2 regions of the Streptococcus gingivalis genome follow, and region 2 is predicted to be linked to the other one. Evidence: predicted binding sites of a transcription regulator. Region 2 holds the regulator's gene; the other holds the start of a gene.
The links. The regulator CtsR, encoded in region 2, represses protease genes until heat stress. The targets are predictions, from matches to a motif close to TTGGTCAAAAAAGGTCAAANA.
Positions count from the first base shown of each region.

Region 1 (10,190 bases), 700 kb from region 2:
GGGGACCAATGTCATCTCAGGGCGGGCGACAGCCTTGGTCTTGGTCGTGGGGGATGAAACCATGATGGGCGCTATTGAGCAAACCATCAACACCTATGACGAACCAACCTCATTTGAGAGAGAAATGAATACCATCTCTTGGCTCTTGATTCGGCTCATGTTAGTGATGGTGCCCGTCGTCTTTGTGATCAATGGCCTCACAGACGGTGACTGGTTAGAAGCGGGTGTCTTTGCCCTCAGCGTTGGGGTTGGTTTGACTCCTGAAATGCTGCCGATGATTATTACAGCGAGTCTTGCTAAGGGATCCATCATCATGGCCAAGGAAAAAGTCGTTATCAAAAAACTCAATGCCATTCAAGACCTCGGGGCTATTGATATTTTGTGTACAGATAAGACAGGAACCTTGACCCAAGATGAAATCGTTTTGGAGTATCCGCTTGATATCCATGGCGATTTGGATCTATCAGTCCTTCGCCGGGCTTACTTGAATTCCTATTTCCAAACCGGGCTAAAAAATTTGATGGACCGGGCGATTATCAATCGAACCCATAAAGAAGCCAAGAAACATGAAATCGTCCGCGATCTAGATCAAACCTTCCATAAGATAGATGAATTGCCCTTTGATTTTGAACGTCGTCGCATGAGTGTCATTGTCAAAGATGAAGATGGTGTGGTTAGCATGGTGACCAAGGGGGCCTTGGAAGAAATGCTCTCTGTATCGACTTATGTTGAATACAAGGGTGATATCAAACGATTAACAGACGAGGTCCGTCAAGAGGTCCTCGCTGAGGTCGCTCAATTAAATGAACAAGGTCTTCGTGTTTTGGGCGTCAGCTACAAAACCGACTTGGACGAAAATGAAATCTTTAGTGTTGAAGATGAAGGAGACATGATCCTAACCGGTTACCTGGCCTTTCTTGATCCACCAAAACCTTCTGCAGCTCCAGCGATCAAAGCTCTTGCAGAATATGGGGTTACCACTAAGATCTTAACTGGCGACAATGATAAGGTCACCCAAGCTGTCTGTGAAAAAGTAGGACTAGATGTCGAGCGGATACTTTTGGGAAGCGAAATCGATACGATGACAGACCAAGAGTTAGCACAAGTTGTGGAAACAACAACGGTCTTTGCCAAATTATCACCAGATCAAAAAGCGCGGATCATCCTCTGTCTCAAGAACAATGGCCACAAGGTGGGTTACATGGGAGATGGGATTAACGATGCTCCATCCATGAAGGTCTCAGACGTTGGGATCTCCGTGGATACCGCTGTGGATATTGCCAAGGAAACAGCAGATGTCATCCTTCTAGATAAGGACTTGATGGTTCTTGAAAAAGGCTTGGTCGAAGGCCGCAAGGTCTATGCCAATATGACCAAGTACATCAAGATGACGGTCTCTTCTAACTTCGGGAACATCTTTTCTCTGCTCTTTGCCAGCATCTTTTTGCCTTTCCTTCCAATGGCTCCCGTTCATTTGATTGTGCTCAATCTTATCTATGATCTTTCTTGTATCGCCCTTCCTTTTGACAATGTCGACAAGGAATTCCTCAAGAAACCTCGTATCTGGGAAGCAAACTCTATCATGCGTTTTATGGCCTGGATTGGTCCCATTTCATCTGTATTTGATATTATTACCTACATGCTTCTTTACTTCCTTGTTGTTCCTATGATTTTAGGTCATGGCTACAACCATGGAGCAGCAGATGCAGCAGCCTTTATCATGGTGTTCCAAACTGGATGGTTTATCGAATCCATGTGGTCTCAAACCATGGTTATCCATATGTTGCGTTCACCAAAACTGCCATTTATCCAAAGTCGTCCAGCCTTCTCAGTCGTGGTGACGACCCTAGCAGCAGCCTTCTTTGTAACCTCCCTTCCATATAGTCCTTTGGCTTCTATCTTGAAGTTGAGCCAACTAAATGGATTGTACTTTGTTCTATTGTTTGCTATTATCGTCCTTTATATGCTGAGTGTGACGGTTGTCAAACGTATCTATATTAAGAAATACAAAGAATGGTTGTAATTGATTGATAGAAAGAGTGAGTCCGAACTTAAAAAATTAAGTGTAAGGGCTCTCTTTTTTTTGTAAAATTTGGTATAATAAGAAGAATGTAAAGTTGGAAATGAAGATTTCCATGTGCTGTGAGTATCAAAGAGGGACTGAAAGAAAGAGTAGAGCTTGACTCCACTTTTATCATAGTTCTTTTTTGAAAAATAACAGCTTAGAAAGAAGGATCTCAAAATGGGAAAATTAGAAGTTATTACACATCCACTGATTCAACACAAATTGTCTATTCTCCGCCGCACGGATACCTCTACGAAGGCCTTTCGTGAATTGGTAGATGAAATTGCTATGTTGATGGGCTACGAAGTGTTGCGTGAATTGCCTCTTGAAGATGTTGAAATTGAAACTCCTATTACTAAAACCGTTCAAAAGCAAATCGCAGGGAAGAAATTGGCTATTGTCCCAATTCTTCGTGCAGGGATTGGGATGGTCGATGGTCTCTTGAGTTTGGTACCAGCTGCTAAGGTTGGCCATATCGGGATGTACCGTGATGAAGAAACCTTGAAACCAGTTGAATACTTGGTGAAATTGCCAGAAGATATTGATCAACGTCGTATCTTTGTAGTAGACCCGATGCTTGCTACGGGTGGATCCGCTATTCTAGCTATTGATTCCTTGAAAAAACGTGGCGCTAGCCATATCAAATTTGTCTGTCTAGTATCAGCGCCAGAAGGGGTGAAAGCTCTTCAAGAAGCTCACCCAGATGTTGATATCTTTACAGCAGCCCTCGATGATCATTTGAATGAACATGGCTACATTGTTCCTGGTCTTGGAGATGCAGGTGACCGTTTATTCGGTACCAAATAAAGAAACCATTCATTATAAGTTCGAAAGGTGCTTAAGATTTGACCTTTTTTGACCATTAGTTTATAATAGCACATATACTTTGAACCTCACGAATCGTGAGAATGAATGGATGCTAAAGGAGAAGAATAGATGATTCCAGTAGTTATTGAACAAACCAGTCGTGGAGAACGTTCTTACGATATTTATTCCCGTCTGTTGAAAGATCGAATTATCATGGTAACAGGACCAGTTGAGGACCAAATGGCTAACTCCATTATCGCTCAATTGCTCTTCTTGGATGCCCAAGATAATACAAAAGATATCTATATGTATATCAATACCCCAGGTGGCTCTGTCTCTGCAGGTCTTGCCATCGTAGATACCATGAACTTTATCAAGTCAGATGTCCAAACCATTGTTATGGGGATGGCAGCTTCTATGGGAACTATTATCGCTTCAAGCGGTGCGAAGGGCAAACGCTTCATGTTGCCAAATGCAGAGTACATGATTCACCAACCAATGGGTGGTACTGGTGGTGGTACCCAACAAACCGATATGGCGATTGCAGCAGAACACTTGCTCAAAACACGGAATAACTTGGAAAAAATCCTTGCGGAAAATTCAGGTCAATCCATTGAAAAAGTGCATGCTGATGCTGAACGTGACAATTGGATGAGCGCGCAAGAAACACTTGAATATGGCTTTATTGATGAAATCATGGCCAATAATAAATTGGGTTAAACCATCCTGTGGGAAGGTCCGTCAAGAGGCTGGGACAAAAGTCCTAGCCTCTCAATTATTTTTGGATTGTCGAGCAAAACGCAGTGGTTGAGTGGGCTCTACTACGCTGATTTCATCAGCTTTTACAGCCCTACTCAACTGTGCGGAGGTGGGACGACGAAATCGAATTCTAACGAATTACCGATTTCTGTCCCACTCTCTTTTTTGCTCTCATAAAAGAGTAGTTCTTTTTCTTGAAATTTGATATACTAGTAACAGAACGAGAAAGGGATTGACCATGTTTGAGAAACAAGAAAGAACAGGCTTGATTGTTAAATTGTATTACAATCGAGACGGGAAAAAATTACAATCTGTCGGAGATGTCTTGTACCATTCTAAGAAATGCCGTTATGTCCAATTGTATGTGGACAGTGACAAGGCCGATCAAGTCATGGAAGACTTAAAGAAAGAACGTTATGTCAAAAAGGTCTTGCCTTGCCATCTTAAAGATTTAGATACAGATTTTGTGGGGAGTTTGCAACGATTGGAGACCCCATCTGTGGTCACAGAAGGTTAGAAAACGCAATCATTTGATGGATTGCGTTTTTTTTATTGACAATTGTCAGATAATTCGGTATATTCTTAATGTATTTATTTTAAGATTCATTTAAGGAGATCATTTCAATGAAAAAAAAATTTGCTCTTTCATTTTTAACCATTGCAAGTGTCGCTCTTCTTGCTGCTTGTGGTGAAGTTTCTACTTCAGGTTCAAACACAACTGGTAACGAGATCGGCAAGGAACTAAAAGTCGGTTTTAACTTTGAAAAAACTGGTGAAGTAGCAGCCTACGGTAGCGCTGAACAAAAAGGTGCTCAATTGGCCGTTGATGAAATCAACGCTAAGGGTGGAGCTGACGGTAAGAAGATCGTTGTCACAGATAAAGATAACAAATCTGAAACAGCTGAAGCAGCTACAGTCACTACAAACCTTGTCACTCAATCAAAAGTGAACGCTCTTGTAGGACCTGCAACTTCAGGTGCTACTGCAGCAGCCGTTGCCAATGCTGGTAAAGCAGCTGTGCCATTGGTTACACCATCTGCAACTCAAGATGATTTGACAAAAGGTCAAGATTACCTCTTCCGTGCAACCTTCATCGATAGCTTCCAAGGAAAAATCATTGCTAAGTACACAACTGATAACTTGAAAGCAAAGAAAGTCGTTCTTTACTACGATAACTCATCTGACTATGCGAAAGGGATTGCTGAAGCCTTCAAGAAATCTTACAAAGGTGAAATCGTAGCAACAGAAACATTCCAATCTAAGGATACAGACTTCCAAGCTGCCCTTACAAAAATCAAAGATAAAGACTTCGATGCGATTGTTCTTCCAGGTTACTACACTGAAACTGGTAAGATCGTAAACCAAGCGCGTGGTATGGGAATCAAACAACCAATCATTGGTGGGGATGGATTTAGCGATGCTAAGTTCGTTGAACAAGCAACACCTGCTGCAGCTACAGACATCTACTACGTAGCTGGATTCTCTACTGAAGGTGAAATGACTGATAAAGCCAAGAAATTCGTAGAAGCATACAAAGCGAAATACAATGAAGAACCTTCAATGTTCGCAGCTCTGGCTTATGATTCAGTTTACATGGTTGCAGAAGCATCTAAAGGTGCTAAGAACTCTGTCGAATTGAAAGATAACCTTGCGAAGTTGAAAGACTTGGAAGGTGTGACTGGTACAATGTCAATTGACAAGAACCACAACCCGGTTAAATCAGCTCTTATGATTGGCTTGAAAGATGGTAAAGTCAAATCTGTTGAGTCTGTTAAACCATAATTATCATTTGTTGTTTGTACAAGAGGCTGGGAGAATGAAAATTCCTGGCCTCGCTCTTTATTGTTAGAAAGGATGGTTCAAATGCTCCAGCAATTAGTGAACGGTCTAATCTTGGGGAGTGTCTATGCACTCTTGGCCCTTGGTTATACCATGGTGTATGGAATTATCAAATTGATCAACTTTGCCCATGGGGATATCTACATGGTAGGTGCCTTTATGGGATATTTCTTATTAAATTCATTGAAAGTGAACTTCTTTGTAGCCTTGCTCCTAGCCATGGTCGGGACAGCTATTTTAGGGGTTGTAATTGAATACCTGGCTTATCGTCCGCTTCGACATTCAACTCGGATTGCAGCCTTGATCACAGCCATCGGGGTTTCCTTCTTACTCGAATACGGGATGGTCTTCTTCGTCGGTGCCAATACCCGTTCCTTCCCGCAAGTCATTGAAACGGTTCGTTACAACTTCGGTCCTATTTCAATCTCCAATATTCAGTTGATGATCTTGGGAGTGTCTGTTTTCTTGATGGTTGCTCTTCAATTTATTATTCAAAAGACAAAGATGGGGAAAGCCATGCGGGCTGTATCTGTCGATAGTGATGCCGCTCAATTGATGGGGATTAACGTAAACCGTACGATCAGCTTTACCTTTGCTTTGGGATCAGCCTTGGCTGGTGCTGGTGGTGTCTTGATTGGTTTGTATTACAACTCGATCGAGCCTTTGATGGGGATGACACCAGGGATCAAAGCCTTTGTCGCAGCCGTTCTTGGAGGAATCGGAATCATTCCAGGTGCTGCTCTAGGTGGATTTGTTATCGGTTTGTTGGAAACCTTCGCTACAGCGATCGGTCTTTCAGACTTCCGTGATGCCATTGTGTATGCCATCTTGATTGTGATCTTGCTCATCCGTCCAGCAGGTATCCTCGGTAAAAATGTGAAAGAGAAGGTGTAAGCCATGAAACAAAATTTAAAAGTGAATTTAGTCTGGCTTGGTCTTTTGGTCGCAGGTTTTGCCTTGATCCAAGTCTTGGTTGCAGCGGGTGTGCTCAACCTCTTCTATATCCAAATTTTAGAACAAATTGGAATTAATATTATCCTTGCAGTTGGCTTGAACCTCATTGTTGGTTTCTCAGGTCAATTCTCACTCGGACATGCCGGATTTATGGCGATTGGTGCCTACTCTGCAGCCATTCTCGGTTCCAAATCACCAACCTACGGGGCTTTCTTTGGCGCGATGGTTTTAGGTGCTTTGATTGCTGGTGTTGTTGCCTTGATCGTTGGGGTTCCGACTCTTCGGTTGAAAGGGGACTACCTAGCGATTGCGACACTTGGGGTTTCTGAAATCATCCGGATCTTGATCGTTAATGGTGGTACTCTAACAAATGGTGCTGCTGGGATCCTTGGTTTGCCAGCCTTTACAACTTGGCAATTGGTTTACCTCTTTGTTGTCATTACAACGATCTTTACGATTAACTTCTTACGCAGTCCAATTGGACGCTCTACCCTTTCTGTTCGTGAAGATGAAATCGCAGCAGAATCTGTTGGGATCAATACGACCAAAGTCAAAGTCATTGCCTTTGTATTTGGTGCGATCACAGCGGCGATTGCTGGATCTCTCCAAGCCGGCTTTATCGGCTCTGTTGTACCTAAAGATTACTCTTTCACCAATACTATTAATGTCTTGATCATTGTCGTATTTGGTGGTTTGGGATCAATGTCAGGAACAGTTGTGGCAGCCATCGTCTTGGGTATCTTGAACATGGTGCTTCAAGATTTCTCAAGCATCCGTATGATCATTTACTCATTGGCTTTGATTCTCGTGATGATCTTCCGTCCAGGTGGTCTTCTTGGAACATGGGAATTCAGCTTGAAAAAACTACTCTCAAAAAAGGAGGCTAACTAATGGCACTTCTTGAAGTAAAAAATTTAACAAAAAACTTTGGTGGTTTGACAGCCGTTGGGGATGTGACCATGGAACTCAATGAAGGGGAATTGGTTGGTTTGATCGGACCCAACGGTGCCGGGAAAACAACCCTCTTCAACCTCCTAACAGGGGTATATGAACCAAGTGAAGGGACCATTACCTTAGATGGTCAGTTGCTAAATGGTAAAGCACCATATAAAATCGCTGCAGGTGGTCTGGGACGTACTTTCCAAAATATTCGTCTCTTTAAAGATTTGAGCGTGTTGGACAATGTTTTGATTGCCTTTGCTAATCACCACAAACCACATGTCTTTGCGAGTCTTTTCCGCTTGCCAAGCTATTACAAGAATGAAGAAGCTTTGAAAGCGAAAGCCCTTGAATTGTTAGCGATTTTTGATTTGGAAAAAGAAGCAGATACCTTGGCCAAAAACTTAGCTTACGGACAACAACGTCACTTGGAGATCGTTCGTGCCCTTGCTACAGAGCCAAAAATCCTCTTCTTGGATGAGCCTGCTGCAGGGATGAACCCTCAAGAAACAGCAGAATTGACCCAATTGATCCGTCGCATTCAAAAAGAATTTAATATTACGATCATGCTGATCGAGCACGATATGAGCTTGGTTATGGAAGTAACAGAACGGATTTATGTATTGGAATATGGTCGCTTGATTGCCCATGGTACGCCAGATGAAATCAAGACCAACAAACGCGTAATCGAAGCATATCTAGGAGGTGAAGCCTAATGTCTATGTTAAAAGTTGAAAATCTTTCTGTACACTATGGCATGATCCAGGCTGTCCGTGATGTTAGTTTCGAGGTAAACGAAGGGGAAGTTGTTTCTCTTATCGGTGCTAACGGTGCTGGGAAAACATCCATTCTTCGTACCATTTCAGGTTTGGTGCGTCCAAGTGCTGGGAAAATCGAGTTTTTGGGTCAGGAGATTCAAAAGGTTCCGGCTCAAAAGATTGTAGCAGCAGGACTCTCTCAAGTTCCAGAAGGCCGCCACGTCTTTCCAGGCTTAACTGTTATGGAAAACTTGGAGATGGGCGCTTTCTTGAAGAAAGATCGAGAAGAAAACCAAGCTAACTTGAAGAAAGTCTTCTCCCGTTTCCCACGTTTGGAAGAACGGAAGAACCAAGATGCAGCAACCCTATCTGGTGGGGAACAACAAATGCTTGCAATGGGTCGTGCACTTATGTCAACGCCAAAACTCTTGCTTCTGGATGAACCTTCTATGGGATTGGCCCCAATCTTTATCCAAGAAATTTTTGATATCATCCAAGATATCCAAAAACAAGGGACAACTGTTCTCTTGATCGAGCAAAATGCCAACAAGGCTCTTGCCATCGCAGACCGCGGTTATGTTTTGGAAACAGGGAAAGTCGTTCTTACTGGAACAGGAAAAGAACTCTTAGCCTCAGAAGAAGTCCGCAAGGCCTACCTTGGTGGATAAGATTTCTAAAGTTTTTTGAAAGGAAAAGTTAGCTAAACCTTTCTTCGGATTGATGACAAAGATAATTTAGAAACTTTCCTTAGGTGAGTGCGGACGTCAGCGAACTTCTACGAAGTTCCATGACTTAGTTTTGAAACTAAGGTTTCAAAACTCCCGAGTGCTAGAAACAATAATGTTTCTAGCACTTTTCTCACGGCGGAAAGTTTCAATATACTCCCAAATGATTCAAAAAAAAAGCATAATTTCTATTATGAAGAAACATTAATCTCATTTTATAGGAAAAACAGTTTGAATATGTTCGAAAGAAAGGTCCTGAAGACCTTTCTTTTTTCATCTCTCTTGTTTGATTTTTCTAAATTTTGAAAACAAGAGAAAACTGCTGAAAGCGTTTGAAATCATTCTTAAAATCAAGTATAATAAAACTAATAAAAGCATAGGAGAACTTGTTATGGCTGTTAAAGATTTTATGACACGTAAAGTGGTTTACATTAGTCCAGATACTACAATTGCCCATGCGGCAGATTTGATGCGCGAACAAGGTTTGCACCGTTTGCCAGTCATTGAAAACGATAAATTGGTTGGTTTGGTGACAGAAGGTACGATTGCAGAAGCAAGTCCATCTAAAGCAACAAGCTTGTCTATTTTCGAGATGAACTATCTGTTGAACAAGACTAAGGTTAAAGATGTCATGCTTCGCGATGTCATTACCGTCTCTAAATTTGCCAGCTTAGAAGATGCGACCTACCTCATGTATAAGAACAAGGTGGGAATTCTTCCAGTCGTGGACAATGACCAAGTATCTGGTGTCATCACAGACCGTGATATTTTCCGTGCTTTCCTTGAAGTATCCGGTTATGGAGAAGAAGGAGTTCGTGTTCGCTTTGTGACAGAAGATAAGGTTGGCGTTCTCGAACAAATCATTCACTTGATTGTAGAAGAAGGATATAACATCGCCAATACAGTCAATATCCCAACAAAAGACGATCGTGTGGTTATCGAAGTCCAAATTGATGGGGTGACAGATCTAGAAGGAATCCGTAGTAAATTTGAAGCCAACGGTTTGAAAGTTGATGAAATCACTCGAACAACCGCAAAAGCTATTTAATAAAAAATCAGGCTGGATTGTCATCCAGCCTGATTTTTTCTATTAACGGGTAATGGGTTGTTTTTCTTTATCTAAAGTAAAGCCTTCGCCGAGAATTTCATGGGCTTCTGAAATGGTGATAAAGGCGAATGGATCGATCTGATTGATGATGTCTTTCATTTGTTTCATCTCATTCCGTGAAACGACACAGTAGACGATATCCAGATCTTTACGGCTGTAATAGCCCATTCCACGGATAAAGGTAATCCCGCGACCCAGATCGTCAGAAACCTTTTTGGCAATTTCTTCTGGTTTAG
Region 1 is NZ_JAYKTO010000002.1:813,225-823,414, forward strand. Features, by position in the region: gene mgtA (magnesium-translocating P-type ATPase) at 1-2,023, shown strand, start outside; gene upp (uracil phosphoribosyltransferase) at 2,243-2,872, shown strand; gene clpP (ATP-dependent Clp protease proteolytic subunit ClpP) at 3,002-3,592, shown strand; gene SM122_RS10360 (DUF2129 domain-containing protein) at 3,870-4,148, shown strand; gene SM122_RS10365 (ABC transporter substrate-binding protein) at 4,256-5,413, shown strand; gene SM122_RS10370 (branched-chain amino acid ABC transporter permease) at 5,495-6,364, shown strand; gene SM122_RS10375 (branched-chain amino acid ABC transporter permease) at 6,368-7,315, shown strand; gene SM122_RS10380 (ABC transporter ATP-binding protein) at 7,315-8,079, shown strand; gene SM122_RS10385 (ABC transporter ATP-binding protein) at 8,079-8,789, shown strand; gene SM122_RS10390 (CBS domain-containing protein) at 9,238-9,894, shown strand; gene SM122_RS10395 (YitT family protein) at 9,937-10,190, opposite strand, start outside.
Region 1: a site for CtsR is predicted at 2,908-2,928, ahead of clpP (ATP-dependent Clp protease proteolytic subunit ClpP). Genes of this name have one in related genera too.

Region 2 (10,190 bases):
AGTGCTTATCTAGGAGAAGAGCCAGCCTTACCAAGTAAGGTCAATGTGGTCTATAGTGATGGCAAGGCCCAAGAAGAAGCCGTTGAATGGGATGCAGCAGACTATAGCCGTGCTGGCCAAGTCCGTGTGACAGGTCATGTTCAAGGACGCACGGTCGAAGCTCTGGTCGATGTGATCGGCGTGGAACAAGTCCTTCCAGTCATCAAACAAATCCCACAGGGAGCAGATCTAGCAACAGTGGATAAGGCTGTGCAATTAGTCTTCACTGATGGGACCACTGCCCACTATGAGGTCGATCAATGGACCTTGGAAGCTGGTCAAGAAGATCAATTGTCTACACCAGGAGCACGCTTGAAAGCGACAGGACTCCTAGGCAATGGAGAAACGGTCCAAGCGACACTAGTGGTTGCAGGAGGAGATGTAGCCAAGGCTAAGAAACCAACGGTTCAGCTAGATGGGATAGCCCTTCCAAAATTTGGTAGTGGCAACCATACTATTTTCCGTTCCCTCGATTATGGTCAAGAGCCAGGTCAAGTCACAGCAAGTGCAGAAAATGCTCAAGTGACGGTCCTCCAAGCTAATCGTGAAAATGGTTTGAAGGCTCAAATCTTTGTGACTGCTCAGGATACGGGAGCTGTACAGACCTATGTGGTCCAATTCCAAGAAGAAAGTCCACAGATTGAGCGCCTAGAATTGCGTCTGCCAGAAGGACAGGAACTCAAGGAAGACCAAACGGTACCACTTGAAGTCATTGCCCATTACCAAGATGGTAGCCAGGCAAGTCTCAAAGCAGATCAAATCGATGTGAAAACAAGAGCTGGTAGCCAAGGAAAAGCCGTCGCAACCAATAAAGGTTTGGAATTGCGAGAAGCAGGATTGGTTCATTTAGAAGCTAACTTCCAAGGACAAACAGGAGAAGTCAGCTTTACCATCACGCCAAATCCAGAAGAAAAGACGGTTGTGAAGGTGCGTCCTGTACGGATCAGTACGGATCGAAATGTTTTGCCAGCTCTTCCAGAGACCGTCTTGGTCGAGTATGACAAGGGATTCCCGAAAGAAAAACGCGTGACCTGGGATGCTGTAACCGCAGATCAAGTCAAGGATTACCATAGCTTTACAGTCACAGGTCATGTAGAGGGTGTGGAAAAAGAAGCCCAAGCTCAAGTGACGGTTGAAGGCATTATCGCTGTAGAAGAAGTCAGCACTACCACTCCAGTCGGAGAAAAACCAGCTCTTCCAGAAAGCGTGCGGACCTATCACTCTAATGGTAAGACCTATGCTGCCAAGGTGGCCTGGGATGCGGTCGATCCGCAACTCTTGGCCAAAGAAGGAGAAGTTGTCCTAGCCGGTCGTGTAGAAGGAACGGATCTTCCAACACGTCTTCATATTCGTGTTTCCGCAAACACAGTCAAGGGTGCCAATGTAGCAGAGCAATGGACAGGATCTGTCTTGCCACTCGCTTTTGCAAGTGATTCTAACGATGCAGATCCAGTTGCTAAGGTTAATGACAAGGTCATCTCCTTTACCGATGCTCCAGCTAACCGTTGGACCAACTGGGGCCGTAACAATGCGGAAGATTCTGTCGGTATCTTGTTTGGGGATTCTGGTATCTTGACCAAGCGAGCAGTGGACAACCTCCATGTTGGTTTCCACGAAGACCACGGCGTTGGGGCTCCAAGTGAGTATGTGATTGAGTACTATACAGGGGAACAAATCCCAACAGTTCCAAGCAATCCAAATCGTGTCAAAGACGAAACAGACCATCCATTTAACAATCCAGCTAACTGGAAAGAAGTCAGCAACCTAACCGTTGAAGAACCGGTAGCAGCTGGTAAGATGAATCATTTCAGTTTTGATAAAGTCGACACCTATGCTGTTCGTATCCGTATGAAGACGCCAGAAGGCAAGCGTGGAAGCTCTATTTCAGAGATTCAGATCTTTGCCAATAAGGTTGCGGCAGAAGAGAAGAGCCAGTTGACCATTCGTGTCAATGGCGATGTCTTGCCAGGTGTCAACCCAAGTGTGACCGATTACTACATCGATGCGCGTGATCGAGCTTATCCACAGGTGGAAGCGACAGCTAGCCATCACGGTCTTGCAACGGTTGTGCCAAGTGTCCATGAAGGGGAGCCAATCCGTGTCATCCATAAAGCGGAAGATGGTACCATCTTACAAGAATACCGCCTCCATCTCACAAGCGATGCAGAAAAACTGAAACAAGCTACCCCAGTAGCAGTGGAAGCAGGTAGCCGTTTTGTGAAAGTTGGTCAAGATCTGGTTCTACCATCTACCGTAGGCGTTTACTTCCAAGGGGATACAGGCTATGAACGCAAGGAGCTTACGGTGGATTGGCAGGCTGTCCCAGCTGATGCGCTTTCTCATGAAGGAAGCTTCACGCTGGAAGGAAAAGTCATTGGCTATGATCTGAGAGCTCAGCTGACCGTCCGGGTGTCAGAAAAGACAGGAGAAAACCTTTCTGTAAACCGTGATTACAATGCAGACGATACCAGGGCATTTGCCAGTGAAACCAATGATCTCGATCCAAATCAAATCGACTATATCGATTACATCAACGATGGTGGCTACAACGAGTATTACCGTTGGACCAACTGGAAGAGAGAACCGGATCAAACCGAAGCCTTTGCTGGTCTCATCTTCAAGAAAAATGGCCAGGTAACAGAGCGTTTGGTCAATAAAGTAGCGGTCGACTTCTTTGCGGATCAAGAAACAGGCTTGCCAACGAAAACCGTTCTTGAACGCTATATTGGTCCAGACTTTGAGGTTCCGGATGATTATGGCAATCTGAAGAATCTTCCAGATCATCCATTTAACCAAGCCTCTAACTGGGAAGAAATTCCTTATAGCTTGGATTATGACTTTGAAGCTGGCTATATCTCTAACCTCAGCTTCAATGAAACTAGAACCAAAGCCATCCGTTTAAGAATGGTCCGTGATGAACATCTAAAAGGAATCGGAATCGTTGAATTGAGCGCCTATGCCCCAACAGAAGAGGCCCAGGCAACAACAGACGTCACCATCCAAGTGAATGGCAAAGACCTAGAAGGCTTTAAACCAGATGTGACAGATTATCATCTAGAGTATGAGGGAGACCGTCCAATCGTTTCAGCACAAGGCAAGAATGGAACAGCCGTTACGGTCGTGGATGCTAAAAGTGGCAATGCTCCGGTTCTTGTCAAGGTTGTCTCAGAAGATGGCAAGCTCGAAAAAGTATATCAACTTTCTCTCTCCGCAAAAGCACCTACAGGCTCAGCCATCCCTGAAGAAGGGGTTAAGAATCTGGTCCACACCAAACCAGAGTTGGTGATTGAGCCAGAAGAGATGGACTTTGAACGCTTAGAACGTCCAAATACGGATCTTCCAAAAGGTAAGAAACGTGTGGTTCAAGAAGGTCAAAAAGGCCGCAAATTGCGCTTAGTGGAACTCTCTCAAGAAAATGGTGTGGAAAGCCGGAAGGAACTAGATGCCTTTGTAGAGCTAGATCCAGTGGCAGAAATTACAGAGGTGGGCACGAAAGAAGTGCTTCCAGACACTCCACAACCAGAGCCACAGCCGCAACCGCAGCCGCAACCAGAACCACAACCAGAGCCACAGCCGCAACCACAACCACAACCGCTTCCGAACCCAGAGCGCCCTCATGTCTCAGAAGGACCAGAGCCAACAGAAACTTCTAAGTCATCTGTTGGGGTGGAACCTGTCAGTCAGAAAGGAATCGTTTCAGAAGGGAAGGAAGTCGAGAAAACAGCTCAAACACCAGCAGTTTCAGCTGCTCCAGTTTCCGAAGGTAGATTACCAAATACAGGAACGGAAGAAAGCATCGCAAGCCTCGTTGCTGGAATCCTAGCAGCAGGCCTTGCCAGTGCTGTGCTGGACGATCAGAAAAAAAGAGCCGATAAGGCCAAGTAAAACAGCTAGAGAAACTAGCAAAAAACGGTGAAAAGTTCACAGGTAAAAAGAAGGAGGATGGGGAAGCCCCACCCTCTTTACCTGGTGACATAAAGGAATGGAATATGGGAAAAAGATTAGTTGATCAGAGAAATCAATTTGGCATTCGTAAACTCTCAGTAGGCGTCTGCTCGGTAGTCGTAGCGACTTGTTTTTTAGGAGCTACTACCAGTTACGCAGAGGAACAAGCTGAGAATAATGAACCGCGTGAAGAACGGGTTGAAACAAGCAATGCAGGAGATCAAGGAAAGGAGGAGAAAACTGTGAACGAGCCCCAAGAAGAATCAGAACAGCCCTCAGCAGCTACTAGTGAGAAAGAAAATCGCACAGTCAGTCAAGGGACAGAAGCAAGCCAACCAGCCACTTCTCTAAACGAGGAGACTGAGATTGCGGATTACGGACCACTTCCAAGCAAGGCTCAGATGCAATACCACCGTGAAGAACTAGCAGCTTTCATCCACTTTGGGATGAATACTTACTATGATCGTGAGTGGGGGGATGGGCAAGAAGATCCTTATTATTTCTATCCAGAGCATCTGGATACCGATCAGTGGATCAAAACCCTGAAAGACGCGGGCTTCAAACGAACCATCATGGTCGTCAAGCACCACGATGGCTTCCTCTTGTACCCATCCAAATACACCGACCATACCATTGCTAAAAGCGGTTGGAAGGATGGAAAAGGCGATGTTCTAGCTGAGGTTTCTGCTTCTGCCAGCAAGTATGACATGGACATGGGGGTCTACCTCTCGCCTTGGGATGCTCACAGCCCACTCTACCATGTGGATACAGAGGACCAATACAATGAATACTATCTCAACCAGCTTAAGGAAATCCTTGAAGATCCAAAATATGGTAACAAGGGCAAGTTCGTAGAAGTCTGGATGGATGGAGCGCGTGGCGATGGGGCTCAAAAGGTCACCTATACCTTTGACAAGTGGTTTGAAGCCATTCGCAAGGCCCAAGGGGATATTGCCATCTTCTCAGCTGAGCCGACCAATGTTCGTTGGATTGGAAATGAAAAGGGGATTGCCGGAGATCCGGTTTGGCAAAAGGTCAATCCAGATAAGATCCGCAACAATCCATCCAATAGCTACCTCAATCACGGGGATCCGGAAGGGAAGCAATACTCAGTGGGAGAAGCCGATGTCTCTATTCGCTCCGGCTGGTTCTACCATGACAACCAAGAGCCTAAGTCCTTGCGCGAATTGATGGACATTTACTTCAAATCGGTCGGCCGTGGAACTCCACTCTTGCTCAATATTCCACCTAACCAAGACGGAAAATTTGCGGATGCCGATGTGGCCCGTTTGAAAGAATTTCGTCAGACCTTGGACCAACTCTACAGTGTGAACTATGCGGCAGGAGCTTTGGTAGAAGCTGACTCGACACGACGCAATCCGCTCTACAAGGCCAGCCATTTGACAGATGGCGATGAAAAGACCAGTTGGGCACCTGCAGATGATGCTAAGACCGGCTCTTTTGTCCTCGATCTTGGAAAAGAACAGCATTTTGATGTGGTAGAGCTTAAAGAAACCATCGAGAAAGGCCAACGGATTTCTGGTTTCACCATTGATGTGGCTGTGAATGGCCAATGGGTTCCATATGGGGCTGGCTCAACCGTAGGATATCGCCGATTGATCAAAGGGCAACCAGTTGATAGTCGTTATATCCGGGTGTCCATCACCGATGCCCAAGCTACTCCAATCTTGAACGGAGTCTCTGTCTATAAGACACCCGCTAGCATTGAAGAAACCGATGGCTATCCGCTTGGTTTGACTTATCATTCTGACCGGGCAGCAGAGCGGGCCAATGGCCAATGGAATGAAGAGGGAGAAGGTGTTCGAGGGACCTCTATGTGGACCAAGGAAAAAGGGGCTTCGGTGACCTATCAGTTTGAAGGCACCAAGGCCTATGTGGTCGCAACTGTCGACCCTGGTCATGGGGAAATGGATATCTATGTCGATGGCCAAAAGCTAGCGACGGTCAATACCCAAAGCCCAAGCCGCAAACGCAGCCAAAAGGTCTATGAAACACCGGACTTGGCAGCAGGATCCCACACCTTGACCTTGGTCAATAGCAAGGGAGATGCGATCGCAACGGAAGGGATTTATGCCCTCAATAACCAAGAAAAGGGTCTCTTTGAGTTTGCTCAGCCAACCCTAGCCGTTAAGAAAGGCGACCCAGCGCAAGTTGTCGTCAAGAGAAAAGGTGGCTCTAAAGGAAGTGCCAGTCTCAAATTAATCACAGAACCAGGAACAGGGGTTCATGGCAAGGTCTACAAAGATACCAACGTCACCCTTGAGTTCGCAGATGGCGAGACAGAAAAAACAGTCCAAGTTCCAACCCTTGATTTTGCAGGAAAAGCGACCGACGTCTATGACTTTAAGGTCAAATTGCTCCATCCGGATCAAGGAAGCCTTGTCGGCTTTATTCCAGAACTGACAGTTCAAGTGATGAATGAAGACCAGTTGCCAGAAAATCGCAAAGAAGTGGATGACCAAGATCCGAAACTGCATTACAGTGAGGGTTGGCACCATGAGACAGACAATCCAAACTTCTCAAATGGCACAGAATCTTGGTCGAGCTTTAACCAAGTGACCGATGAAGAAGGCAAGAAACACATTGAAGTGACCATTACCTTTAAGGGCACCGGCGTGGAGGTCCGAGGAGTGGTTGATCCAAGTCATGGTCTCTACAGCGTCACTTTGGATGGAAAAGAAATGGCCTTCGAAGAAGGTCGGGGCCATGATTATGAGATCGACGGCGATCATTATTTCAGTGGCTATGGAGACCAACGCAAGCTCGACCAGAGTTTGGTCAATCTGCAAGGCCTAGCAAAAGGCTACCACCAGCTACGCTTGCACTTAGATCCAGCCCTCAATGATCCTCAGTCATCTCGAGCCATCCAGGTAGACCGATTTATCCTCTCAGGGAAAGATAGCCAGTTGCTCAGTCAAGAAGAGCTGCAACAGATCATCAGAGAAGGAGTAGAAAAGATCAAGGCTACCTCTCTCGATCGTTTGAAAGCAGACCTCAAACCGAAGGTTCAAGGACAATTGACGGACTTGACTCAGTTGTTGAATCAAGAGCAACCAGATTTGGTTGCTGCAGCTAATCAAGTGGAAGCCCTTGAAACCATCTTAGAAGATGCTCGCAATTATGAACCCCTGACGCAGACACGACCAGATCAAGGTGTTCGGGATCTGATTCTTGAAAAGCCAGAACTTCTCATCGAAGCGGAGGAGATTCCATTTGAGAGTCAAACGCGTGAGAACAAGGACTTGACCAAGGGTGAGAGCCGGATCCTTCAAGCAGGGAAGGTCGGACGCCGGTTGAAATTGATCGAAGTCCGACAAGAAGAAGGCAAAGAAATTCGGACAGAAGTCGATGCCTTTGTCGAAGTGGAGGCCCAGGACCAGATCACAGAAGTCGGAACGAAGGAAGCGGAAGAAAGTCCGTTGATAGCTGATATGCCGACTCCAACCACTCCTGTAACTCCAAGTAAGGTGCAACCAGAAGTTATGACTCTTTCTCAAGCTGAAGACAAAAAAGAAAAAGAAAGACCGGTTCTCTTGCAACCGAAAACCCCAGAAGCAGTTTCTGTTTCGACTTCAGACCATCCGGAAAAAGAAGATGTTGAAAGTCCTTCTCTACAATCGGAAGGAAAACTTCCTCAAACCGGTACAAAAGAAGGTGGTTTCTTTGCTTGGTTAGGCCTTCTTGGTCTAGGTTTCTTGGGTGGAGGCGCCAAATTCGCTCGTCGCAAAGAGTAGTTCCTTCTTCGCATAAGAGGTTAGTTCTCACTAGCCTCTTTTGTTTTGCCTTCTTAAGAGATTCCTATTTCCATGGAGTCTTTGCTTTATTTACAGCCGTAAAAATTGTATAATAGTCAAATAAGGTCAATGATGAGAAGGAACACTCCAAGGCCATTTTTTATGGGCCAAAGAGCAGAGCATCCATCTAGAAAAAAACAAGCCAGAAAGGAGCATCATGGCAAATAAGAACACATCTGATAGCATTGAAGCTTATATCAAGGCCTTGCTGGCTCAAGCTGGCATGGCAGAGCTCAAAAGAAGTGAGTTAGCCGATGTCTTTCAGGTTGTACCCAGTCAGATTAACTATGTCATTAAGACTCGCTTTACCGAGAGTCGAGGCTATATTGTAGAGAGCAAGCGGGGTGGTGGGGGCTATATCCGCATTGGCAAGGTCCAGTTTTCAGATCACCATCAGATGCTCCAAGACTTGGCAGCCAATATTGGAGAGACCATCAGCCAGCAGGTCTTTAATGATATCCTCCAGATGCTCTATGAAGAAAAATTATTGACAAAACGTGAGACTCAGCTCTTGCTTGCGACGACCTCCGATGAGGTCCTAGGTCGAGATGCTCTCATCCTACGAGCAACGATGCTGAAAAAAATCATTCAACAAGTAGATAGAAAAGGAAATACCGACTAGATGAACTATTCAACAGCACTGTTAGAAAGTATAGAAGCGGCCCAAATACTAGCAGGCCACTATCAGGGGCATACCTTAGATACTTGGCATCTCCTGACGGCTATGGCCAATAATCCCTATAGCGTGGCAGGTTCTGTACTGAACGATTATCCTATGCAGATCGATGAGTTTCAGGATGCAGCGGAGCATATCACAGGCCAAGCTTTTCAAAGCGACAATCGGTATGAAATCTTCCCATTTTCTTATCGGATGGAAGCCATTATGAAACACGCAAGAGAGATTGCCCAGGTCCTTCATGCCAAGACCTTGGGAACAGAGCATGTGCTCCTCTCTCTTCTAGCAGACCGTGGGACCTTGGCGAGCCAAGTCATGGAGTTTGCTGGCTTTGCCTTTACAGAGCAAGACAAGGGAGTTCCTATTGCCTCCCTTCGAAAGAATCTTGAGGACAAGGCAGGTTGGGACAAGAATGATATCAAAGCCATTCGGAGTCTCTATCGAGCCCAAAACCCTAACCGCCAAACCATGGGAAATATGATGGGCATGCCCCCAAGCACCAGTGGAGGTCTTGAAGATTATACCCGTGATTTGACAGAAATGGCGCGTGCAGGCCAGCTTGAGCCTGTGATCGGCCGGGATGCAGAGATTTCACGCATGATCCAAATCCTCAGCCGCAAGACGAAGAACAATCCTGTATTGGTGGGAGAAGCAGGGGTCGGAAAAACCGCCCTTGCATTAGGTCTGGCCCAGCGTGTCGCTAGTGGCAATGTTCCAGCTGAAATCGCGCAAATGCGTGTCCTTGAATTGGATCTTATGAATGTCGTTGCAGGGACGCGCTTCCGTGGGGACTTCGAAGAACGGATGAACAATATCATCCAGGACATCGAAGAAGACGGTCACGTGATTCTCTTTATCGATGAACTGCATACCATTATGGGGTCAGGATCCGGTATTGATTCGACCTTAGACGCAGCCAATATTCTAAAACCAGCCCTGGCACGGGGAACCTTGCGTACAGTTGGAGCAACGACTCAAGATGAGTACCAAAAGCATATCGAAAAAGACGCAGCCCTCTCTCGACGTTTTGCGAAAGTCACCATTGAAGAGCCAAGTGTTGCAGATAGCATCCAAATTCTCCAAGGCTTGAAAGAGACCTATCAGGACCACCATCATGTGACCATTACCGATGAAGCGATCGAAACAGCTGTCAAATATGCCCACCGCTATTTGACCAGTCGTCAATTGCCAGATTCAGCCATTGATCTCTTGGATGAAGCGGCAGCTACTGTACAAAACCGCGATTCCAACGGTCACGTAAAAGAAGAGTTGACCGCCTTAGACCGGGCTTTGATGGATGGCAAGTGGAAGAAAGCAGCCCAGCTCTTAGAAGTAGAGGCCGCTCCCATTGTCTACAAAAAAGAAGTCACTGACCAAGATGTCTTGGTGACTTTGAGCCAATTATCTGGTATTCCAACTCAAAAACTGACTCAAACCGATGCCAAGAAGTACCTAAACTTAGAAGCAGAATTGCACAAGCGCGTGATTGGTCAAGACCAAGCGGTTTCGAGTATCAGTCGGGCTATTCGACGCAATCAATCAGGTATCCGTAGCAATAAACGTCCGATCGGTTCTTTCATGTTCCTAGGACCTACCGGTGTCGGAAAAACAGAGTTAGCCAAAGCTTTGGCAGAAGTTCTGTTTGATGATGAATCGGCCCTCATCCGTTTTGATATGAGTGAGTACATGGAAAAATTCGCGGCGAGTCGCCTCAA
Region 2 is NZ_JAYKTO010000002.1:113,138-123,327, reverse strand. Features, by position in the region: gene SM122_RS06875 (Ig-like domain-containing protein) at 1-3,924, shown strand, start outside; gene SM122_RS06870 (alpha-L-fucosidase) at 4,029-7,739, shown strand; gene SM122_RS06865 (CtsR family transcriptional regulator) at 7,957-8,421, shown strand; gene SM122_RS06860 (ATP-dependent Clp protease ATP-binding subunit) at 8,422-10,190, shown strand, end outside.